Regions from separate parts of the Priestia sp. FSL R5-0597 genome, predicted to be linked through region 2. Evidence: a T-box and tRNA genes for the amino acid it is inferred to sense, from the RefSeq annotation. Region 2 holds a T-box; the other regions hold tRNA genes.
The links. The T-box of region 2 lies ahead of thrS (threonine--tRNA ligase). A T-box ahead of a tRNA ligase gene usually reads a tRNA of that ligase, here a tRNA-Thr.
Positions count from the first base shown of each region.

Region 1 (2,177 bases), on a different contig from region 2:
TTCCTCCGTGTACTGTATGGTGGAGCCTAGCGGGATCGAACCGCTGACCTCCTGCGTGCAAGGCAGGCGCTCTCCCAGCTGAGCTAAGGCCCCATAAATGGTCGGGAAGACAGGATTCGAACCTGCGACCCCTTGGTCCCAAACCAAGTGCTCTACCAAGCTGAGCTACTTCCCGGTTATGGCGCGCCCGAGAGGATTCGAACCCCTAACCTTTTGATCCGTAGTCAAACGCTCTATCCAATTGAGCTACGGGCGCTTATTAAAATGGTGCCGAGGGCCGGACTTGAACCGGCACGGTAGTCGCCTACCGCAGGATTTTAAGTCCTGTGTGTCTGCCAATCCCACCACCCCGGCAGGACTTATACCTGGAGGCGGCAACCGGATTTGAACCGGTGATAAAGGTTTTGCAGACCTTGGCCTTACCACTTGGCTATGCCGCCAATATATATATGGAGCGGAAGACGAGGTTCGAACTCGCGACCCCCACCTTGGCAAGGTGGTGTTCTACCACTGAACTACTTCCGCGCATTTATCTAAATTAAGATGCGGGTGAAGGGACTTGAACCCCCACGTCATAAGACACTAGATCCTAAGTCTAGCGCGTCTGCCAATTCCGCCACACCCGCGTGTAAATATAACTGGTGAGCCATGAAGGACTCGAACCTTCGACCCTCTGATTAAAAGTCAGATGCTCTACCAACTGAGCTAATGGCTCTCTATGGCTGGGCTAGCTGGATTCGAACCAACGCATGACGGAATCAAAATCCGTTGCCTTACCGCTTGGCGATAGCCCAATAAAGATGGTGGAGGGGGGCAGATTCGAACTGCCGAACCCGAAGGAGCGGATTTACAGTCCGCCGCGTTTAGCCACTTCGCTACCCCTCCGATATAAATGGTGCCGGCAAGAGGACTTGAACCCCCAACCTACTGATTACAAGTCAGTTGCTCTACCAGTTGAGCTACACCGGCACGATGGTGGAGGATGACGGGATCGAACCGCCGACCCCCTGCTTGTAAGGCAGGTGCTCTCCCAGCTGAGCTAATCCTCCAAAGAATCTATATAAGCGCGTTAATAAGCGTTATTTTGAATACTCATAATAAACTATTTCAAATAAAAAACCCCTATGCTCTTTACAAGAGACTCATAAGGGGTTTTATTCATTGCCTGGCAACGTCCTACTCTCACAGGGACAAAGTCCCAACTACCATTGGCGCTAAAGAGCTTAACTTCCGTGTTCGGTATGGGAACGGGTGTGACCTCTTCGCTATCGCCACCAGACAAGAGATTGCTCTCTCAAAACTAGATAACAGTTGGCTGAGTAAAGCTTACGCTTTTAAAAGTTTGGTTAAGTCCTCGATCGATTAGTATCAGTCAGCTACACATGTCGCCACGCTTCCACCTCTGACCTATCAACCTGATCATCTTTCAGGGATCTTACTAGCTTGCGCTATGGGAAATCTCATCTTGAGGGGGGCTTCATGCTTAGATGCTTTCAGCACTTATCCCGTCCACACATAGCTACCCAGCGATGCCTTTGGCAAGACAACTGGTACACCAGCGGTGTGTCCATCCCGGTCCTCTCGTACTAAGGACAGCTCCTCTCAAATTTCCTACGCCCACGACGGATAGGGACCGAACTGTCTCACGACGTTCTGAACCCAGCTCGCGTACCGCTTTAATGGGCGAACAGCCCAACCCTTGGGACCGACTACAGCCCCAGGATGCGATGAGCCGACATCGAGGTGCCAAACCTCCCCGTCGATGTGGACTCTTGGGGGAGATAAGCCTGTTATCCCCGGGGTAGCTTTTATCCGTTGAGCGATGGCCCTTCCATGCGGAACCACCGGATCACTAAGCCCGACTTTCGTCCCTGCTCGACTTGTAGGTCTCGCAGTCAAGCTCCCTTGTGCCTTTACACTCTACGAATGATTTCCAACCATTCTGAGGGAACCTTTGGGCGCCTCCGTTACATTTTAGGAGGCGACCGCCCCAGTCAAACTGCCCACCTGACACTGTCTCCCGGCCCGATCAGGGCCGCGGGTTAGAATTTCAATACAGCCAGGGTAGTATCCCACCGACGCCTCCACCGAAGCTAGCGCTCCGGCTTCTCAGGCTCCTACCTATCCTGTACAAGCTGTACCAAAATTCAATATCAGGCTACAGTAAAGCTCCACGG
Region 1 is NZ_JBBOUZ010000004.1:77,131-79,307, forward strand. It holds tRNA gene MKX72_RS28170 (tRNA-Ser) at 1-7, opposite strand, end outside; tRNA gene MKX72_RS28175 (tRNA-Ala) at 18-93, opposite strand; tRNA gene MKX72_RS28180 (tRNA-Pro) at 99-175, opposite strand; tRNA gene MKX72_RS28185 (tRNA-Arg) at 180-256, opposite strand; tRNA gene MKX72_RS28190 (tRNA-Leu) at 266-354, opposite strand; tRNA gene MKX72_RS28195 (tRNA-Cys) at 367-440, opposite strand; tRNA gene MKX72_RS28200 (tRNA-Gly) at 451-525, opposite strand; tRNA gene MKX72_RS28205 (tRNA-Leu) at 545-626, opposite strand; tRNA gene MKX72_RS28210 (tRNA-Lys) at 640-715, opposite strand; tRNA gene MKX72_RS28215 (tRNA-Gln) at 720-794, opposite strand; tRNA gene MKX72_RS28220 (tRNA-Tyr) at 802-885, opposite strand; tRNA gene MKX72_RS28225 (tRNA-Thr) at 894-969, opposite strand; tRNA gene MKX72_RS28230 (tRNA-Val) at 974-1,049, opposite strand; rRNA gene rrf (5S ribosomal RNA) at 1,164-1,279, opposite strand; rRNA gene MKX72_RS28240 (23S ribosomal RNA) at 1,343-2,177, opposite strand, start outside.
Region 1: it has a tRNA-Thr gene. The T-box ahead of thrS (threonine--tRNA ligase) is inferred to sense a tRNA for this amino acid. The anticodon was not compared.

Region 2 (2,177 bases):
TTGTTCCAAGTTCAGCAATACGGATTGGAAGCTCACGATAGCTGTGAATACCTTGTTTGTACACCATCATGTGATGAGGACAGTTCATTGGACGAAGAACCAGGTCTTCGTTATCCATTTCCATTGCAGGGAACATGTCATCTTGATAGTGCTCCCAGTGACCAGACGTTTTGTAAAGTTCTACACTTCCAAGCACCGGCGTGTAAACGTGCTGATAACCAAGGCTTACTTCTTTATCTACGATATAACGTTCGATAATACGGCGGATCGTCGCACCTTTTGGAAGCCATAAAGGCAGACCTTGTCCTACTTTTTGAGAATTTGTAAATAAGTTTAACTCTTTACCAAGTTTACGGTGGTCACGTTCTTTTGCTTCTTCAAGAAGACGAAGATGCTCGTCTAAATCTGCTTTTGTAAAGAATGCTGTACCGTAAATACGCTGCAGCATTTGATTGTCGCTGTCTCCGCGCCAATAAGCACCTGCTACGCTTAATAGTTTAAACTCTTTAATTTTGCCTGTTGACGGCACGTGCACACCTCGGCAAAGATCAAAGAATTCGCCTTGTTGGTAAATCGTCACCTTTTCACCTGCTGGAATCGCATCGATCAATTCAAGCTTTAGTTCATCGCCAACTTCTTTAAAAAGTTGAATGGCTTCTTCACGAGAAACTTCTTTTCGTTCAATTTCAATATTTGAATTAACGATTTTTTTCATTTCTTTTTCAATTCTACCTAAATCTTCAGGAGTAATTGATTCTTCCATATCGATGTCATAGTAAAACCCATTTTCGATAACCGGGCCTACACCTAGCTGTACTTTTACATCTTTGTATAAACGTTTGATTGCTTGAGCCATTAAATGCGCTGTACTATGGCGCATAATTTCAAGCGCTTCAGGAGCATCTTGCGTAATGATTTCAAGACTGCCATCTTGTTCGATTGGCGTACGTAAATCCAGCAGCTCGCCGTTTACTTTACCTGCTAATGCTTTTTTCTTTAATCCCGGGCTAATAGAAGCCGCAATATCTTCTGTTGATGATCCTTTTGGATACTCTTTAACAGCTCCATCAGGAAATGTCATTTTGATTACTTCTGACACAACTTTCCACTCCTTTAACATAACTAATAAACTTTTTGTAAAAACAAAAAACTCGTCCCTTATAAAAAGGGACGAGTTGTGTATACACGCGGTACCACCCTTGTTTCCTCTTCGTATCTTGGATAACCCAAATAACCCGAAGCGGCTCGAGGTTTTATAACGGAAATTCCGTCAGTAATTACTAGAGACGCTGCTCGTTTACTACTGAAGTTTAGAGGTGGTAAGAATATATTCCGTGTTAGGAGATTTTCAGCCTAGATCTCCCTCTCTATAAACCGTAAATATACACTCATGTCCTCATCATAACTTGTGACATATAGCTGTTTTTCAATATGCATTTATTATATTCATTTTCAAAATAGAAATCAACCTTTCACGTTATATTTTGCTTTTGATCAAACGGAAATTCATTTTTTTCGTATAACATCACTTTTTCTTGAAAAATATTTTGAATGGTATAAACAAAATCATGATCATGCTGGTCGCTATACAGATGAATAGCAGCTGGAGATAAACTCAGCAAAGGCGCGATGATAGTTGAGTCTATGTATACTGATTCTTGTTCAGATAGAAAGGCCTCTGCTAGGGCTGCACATTCACGCTCCGGAACATATCTACTGCTTTGGTCGTACAATACAAACTTGTTTTTATTCAAATGCATTACATACACATCGCCTGTAGATGACTGTCTTTCATTAGCTGCTTGACGCAGCTGATGAATAAGAATTTGATAGTCTTGTTCAAGCTTATATTCATCAATCGCCAGCTCAGCATAATAGCGCAGCCGCTCTTGATATTCTTTTAAACGGAATTGGAGAAAAGACTCAAAGGTGAATGTTACATTATGAATGAAGAAGTCTTGAAGAGCCTGGCGGATAAGTAATTCTCTTGGAAGGGAAAATGTTTTTTGCGGAATTTCGCCTCTCTCTCCTTCCATAATCCCCCCCATAATTTGAAGCAGCAAATCTTGTTCTTCCTCTTCTGAATAGAAAAATTGTTCTTTTAATATGTTTACCATCATCTTTTTTTCTTTCTTTTTTAAAATCACGTGCGTTAATACCGGTATCACCATGTCTTG
Region 2 is NZ_JBBOUZ010000001.1:4,542,868-4,545,044, forward strand. It holds gene thrS (threonine--tRNA ligase) at 1-1,120, opposite strand, end outside; T-box leader at 1,164-1,412, opposite strand; gene ytxC (sporulation protein YtxC) at 1,473-2,177, opposite strand, start outside.

Region 3 (2,177 bases), 4.4 Mb from region 2:
CGGGCCGGGAGACAGTGTCAGGTGGGCAGTTTGACTGGGGCGGTCGCCTCCTAAAATGTAACGGAGGCGCCCAAAGGTTCCCTCAGAATGGTTGGAAATCATTCGTAGAGTGTAAAGGCACAAGGGAGCTTGACTGCGAGACCTACAAGTCGAGCAGGGACGAAAGTCGGGCTTAGTGATCCGGTGGTTCCGCATGGAAGGGCCATCGCTCAACGGATAAAAGCTACCCCGGGGATAACAGGCTTATCTCCCCCAAGAGTCCACATCGACGGGGAGGTTTGGCACCTCGATGTCGGCTCATCGCATCCTGGGGCTGTAGTCGGTCCCAAGGGTTGGGCTGTTCGCCCATTAAAGCGGTACGCGAGCTGGGTTCAGAACGTCGTGAGACAGTTCGGTCCCTATCCGTCGTGGGCGTAGGAAATTTGAGAGGAGCTGTCCTTAGTACGAGAGGACCGGGATGGACACACCGCTGGTGTACCAGTTGTCTTGCCAAAGGCATCGCTGGGTAGCTATGTGTGGACGGGATAAGTGCTGAAAGCATCTAAGCATGAAGCCCCCCTCAAGATGAGATTTCCCATAGCGCAAGCTAGTAAGATCCCTGAAAGATGATCAGGTTGATAGGTCAGAGGTGGAAGCGTGGCGACATGTGTAGCTGACTGATACTAATCGATCGAGGACTTAACCAAACTTTAAAAGCGTAAGCTTTACTCAGCAACCTGTTACCTAGTTTTGAGAGAACAAAACTTTTTCAAAAAAAGTCTTGCTTTCTTTATCAAATCATGTATAATATAATTTGTCTGGTGGCGATAGCGAAGAGGTCACACCCGTTCCCATACCGAACACGGAAGTTAAGCTCTTTAGCGCCGATGGTAGTTGGGACTTTGTCCCTGTGAGAGTAGGACGTTGCCAGGCTATTATTATTCCACAGTAGCTCAGTGGTAGAGCTATCGGCTGTTAACCGATCGGTCGTAGGTTCGAGTCCTACCTGTGGAGCCAACTGGCCCGTTGGTCAAGCGGTTAAGACACCGCCCTTTCACGGCGGTAACACGGGTTCGAATCCCGTACGGGTCACCATTTATTTTTATCTACATAATAGTGGAGGATTAGCTCAGCTGGGAGAGCACCTGCCTTACAAGCAGGGGGTCGGCGGTTCGATCCCGTCATCCTCCACCACCGTGCCGGTGTAGCTCAACTGGTAGAGCAACTGACTTGTAATCAGTAGGTTGGGGGTTCAAGTCCTCTTGCCGGCACCATTTATATCGGAGGGGTAGCGAAGTGGCTAAACGCGGCGGACTGTAAATCCGCTCCTTCGGGTTCGGCAGTTCGAATCTGCCCCCCTCCACCATTTTTATTGGGCTATCGCCAAGCGGTAAGGCAACGGATTTTGATTCCGTCATGCGTTGGTTCGAATCCAGCTAGCCCAGCCATAGAGAGCCATTAGCTCAGTTGGTAGAGCATCTGACTTTTAATCAGAGGGTCGAAGGTTCGAGTCCTTCATGGCTCATTTTAATAAGCGGAAGTAGTTCAGTGGTAGAACACCACCTTGCCAAGGTGGGGGTCGCGAGTTCGAACCTCGTCTTCCGCTCCATTTCTATATAAAAAAACATATTGGGGCCTTAGCTCAGCTGGGAGAGCGCCTGCCTTGCACGCAGGAGGTCAGCGGTTCGATCCCGCTAGGCTCCACCATACATATAAACGTACAACCTTTAAGCAATTTGCTTAAAGGTTTTTTTGTGTAGTTTCTACAAATTAGAATTGTATATATATTCAAAAAAGTGTCGAGTTGAGCCATCGCTCATTTAGCCGTTACAATAAGAGAGTAGCAACATTTGTGATGGGGGGACATATTATGAATAAGCTTTCAATTATTGGAGTACCAATGGATTTAGGTCAAACTCGCCGAGGGGTCGATATGGGGCCAAGTGCGATACGATATGCAGGTGTTATGGAACGCATCGAGAATATTGGATATAGTGTAGAAGATAAAGGGAATATTGAAATTGCCTTAGCTGAACGAGTACATAGTGATGAAAATACAAACTTAAAGAATTTAAAAGCTGTAGCGGATGCTAGCGAAAGACTTGCTCAGACCGTAAGTGATGTTATTACAAATAAAAGGTTTCCTTTAGTGCTAGGGGGAGATCACAGCATCGCTATCGGAACACTAGCAGGAGTAA
Region 3 is NZ_JBBOUZ010000001.1:157,779-159,955, forward strand. It holds rRNA gene MKX72_RS00895 (23S ribosomal RNA) at 1-686, shown strand, start outside; rRNA gene rrf (5S ribosomal RNA) at 797-912, shown strand; tRNA gene MKX72_RS00905 (tRNA-Asn) at 922-996, shown strand; tRNA gene MKX72_RS00910 (tRNA-Glu) at 1,000-1,074, shown strand; tRNA gene MKX72_RS00915 (tRNA-Val) at 1,098-1,173, shown strand; tRNA gene MKX72_RS00920 (tRNA-Thr) at 1,178-1,253, shown strand; tRNA gene MKX72_RS00925 (tRNA-Tyr) at 1,262-1,345, shown strand; tRNA gene MKX72_RS00930 (tRNA-Gln) at 1,353-1,427, shown strand; tRNA gene MKX72_RS00935 (tRNA-Lys) at 1,432-1,504, shown strand; tRNA gene MKX72_RS00940 (tRNA-Gly) at 1,514-1,588, shown strand; tRNA gene MKX72_RS00945 (tRNA-Ala) at 1,611-1,686, shown strand; gene rocF (arginase) at 1,850-2,177, shown strand, end outside.
Region 3: it has a tRNA-Thr gene. The T-box ahead of thrS (threonine--tRNA ligase) is inferred to sense a tRNA for this amino acid. The anticodon was not compared.

Region 4 (2,177 bases), 4.1 Mb from region 2:
GAGGTTTGGCACCTCGATGTCGGCTCATCGCATCCTGGGGCTGTAGTCGGTCCCAAGGGTTGGGCTGTTCGCCCATTAAAGCGGTACGCGAGCTGGGTTCAGAACGTCGTGAGACAGTTCGGTCCCTATCCGTCGTGGGCGTAGGAAATTTGAGAGGAGCTGTCCTTAGTACGAGAGGACCGGGATGGACACACCGCTGGTGTACCAGTTGTCTTGCCAAAGGCATCGCTGGGTAGCTATGTGTGGACGGGATAAGTGCTGAAAGCATCTAAGCATGAAGCCCCCCTCAAGATGAGATTTCCCATAGCGCAAGCTAGTAAGATCCCTGAAAGATGATCAGGTTGATAGGTCAGAGGTGGAAGCGTGGCGACATGTGTAGCTGACTGATACTAATCGATCGAGGACTTAACCAAACTTTTAAAAGCGTAAGCTTTACTCAGCAACCTGTTATCTAGTTTTGAAAGAACAAAACTTTTTCAAAAAAGTCTTGCTTTCTTTTTTAAATCATGTATAATATAATATGTCTGGTGGCGATAGCGAAGAGGTCACACCCGTTCCCATACCGAACACGGAAGTTAAGCTCTTTAGCGCCAATGGTAGTTGGGACTTTGTCCCTGTGAGAGTAGGACGTTGCCAGGCTGTTATTATTCCACAGTAGCTCAGTGGTAGAGCTATCGGCTGTTAACCGATCGGTCGTAGGTTCGAGTCCTACCTGTGGAGCCATTTGGAGAGCTGTCCGAGTGGCCGAAGGAGCACGATTGGAAATCGTGTAGGCGGTTAACGCTGTCTCAAGGGTTCAAATCCCTTGCTCTCCGCCATTTTTATTTAATTAGCACAGTGGCCCGTTGGTCAAGCGGTTAAGACACCGCCCTTTCACGGCGGTAACACGGGTTCGAATCCCGTACGGGTCACCATTTATTTTTATCTACATAATAGTGGAGGATTAGCTCAGCTGGGAGAGCACCTGCCTTACAAGCAGGGGGTCGGCGGTTCGATCCCGTCATCCTCCACCATATATTATCATCGCGGGGTGGAGCAGTTCGGTAGCTCGTCGGGCTCATAACCCGAAGGTCGCAGGTTCAAATCCTGTCCCCGCAACCAAGTGGTCCCGTGGTGTAGCGGTTAACATGCCTGCCTGTCACGCAGGAGATCGCGGGTTCGATTCCCGTCGGGACCGCCATTTTAAATTTAATAAGGCTCGGTAGCTCAGTTGGTAGAGCAAAGGACTGAAAATCCTTGTGTCGGCGGTTCGATTCCGTCCCGAGCCACCATTTTAAAAACATTTGTTTTTAAAATGCCGGTGTAGCTCAACTGGTAGAGCAACTGACTTGTAATCAGTAGGTTGGGGGTTCAAGTCCTCTTGCCGGCACCACAGTTATTGTGGAGGGGTAGCGAAGTGGCTAAACGCGGCGGACTGTAAATCCGCTCCTTCGGGTTCGGCAGTTCGAATCTGCCCCCCTCCACCATTTACAGGGGCATAGTTTAAAGGTAGAACTACGGTCTCCAAAACCGTCAGTGTGGGTTCGATTCCTACTGCCCCTGCCAATTATAAAATTAATATTGCATATATACGTGGCGATTGTGGCGAAGTGGTTAACGCACCGGATTGTGGTTCCGGCATTCGTGGGTTCGATTCCCATCAGTCGCCCCATTTATAAACGATATGCATATTCCAATATTGGGCTATCGCCAAGCGGTAAGGCAACGGATTTTGATTCCGTCATGCGTTGGTTCGAATCCAGCTAGCCCAGCCATATTTGCGGAAGTAGTTCAGTGGTAGAACACCACCTTGCCAAGGTGGGGGTCGCGAGTTCGAACCTCGTCTTCCGCTCCAATTTAATTTTAATAAAGTTATTTAGTCTTGAGTAAATGGCGGCATAGCCAAGTGGTAAGGCAGAGGTCTGCAAAACCTTTATCACCGGTTCAAATCCGGTTGCCGCCTCCATTTATTTACAAGCTGCCGGGGTGGTGGAATTGGCAGACACACAGGACTTAAAATCCTGCGGTAGGTGACTACCGTGCCGGTTCAAGTCCGGCCCTCGGCACCATTTATAATTTTAACTTGCCTTTTTTATTTTGCCGATGTGGCGGAATTGGCAGACGCGCACGACTCAAAATCGTGTTCCTTCGGGAGTGTCGGTTCGACCCCGACCATCGGTACTTTAGCTTTACTTGAC
Region 4 is NZ_JBBOUZ010000001.1:406,048-408,224, forward strand. It holds rRNA gene MKX72_RS02135 (23S ribosomal RNA) at 1-413, shown strand, start outside; rRNA gene rrf (5S ribosomal RNA) at 524-639, shown strand; tRNA gene MKX72_RS02145 (tRNA-Asn) at 649-723, shown strand; tRNA gene MKX72_RS02150 (tRNA-Ser) at 727-818, shown strand; tRNA gene MKX72_RS02155 (tRNA-Glu) at 840-914, shown strand; tRNA gene MKX72_RS02160 (tRNA-Val) at 938-1,013, shown strand; tRNA gene MKX72_RS02165 (tRNA-Met) at 1,025-1,101, shown strand; tRNA gene MKX72_RS02170 (tRNA-Asp) at 1,105-1,180, shown strand; tRNA gene MKX72_RS02175 (tRNA-Phe) at 1,196-1,271, shown strand; tRNA gene MKX72_RS02180 (tRNA-Thr) at 1,297-1,372, shown strand; tRNA gene MKX72_RS02185 (tRNA-Tyr) at 1,383-1,466, shown strand; tRNA gene MKX72_RS02190 (tRNA-Trp) at 1,472-1,545, shown strand; tRNA gene MKX72_RS02195 (tRNA-His) at 1,576-1,651, shown strand; tRNA gene MKX72_RS02200 (tRNA-Gln) at 1,680-1,754, shown strand; tRNA gene MKX72_RS02205 (tRNA-Gly) at 1,760-1,834, shown strand; tRNA gene MKX72_RS02210 (tRNA-Cys) at 1,872-1,945, shown strand; tRNA gene MKX72_RS02215 (tRNA-Leu) at 1,960-2,048, shown strand; tRNA gene MKX72_RS02220 (tRNA-Leu) at 2,079-2,160, shown strand.
Region 4: it has a tRNA-Thr gene. The T-box ahead of thrS (threonine--tRNA ligase) is inferred to sense a tRNA for this amino acid. The anticodon was not compared.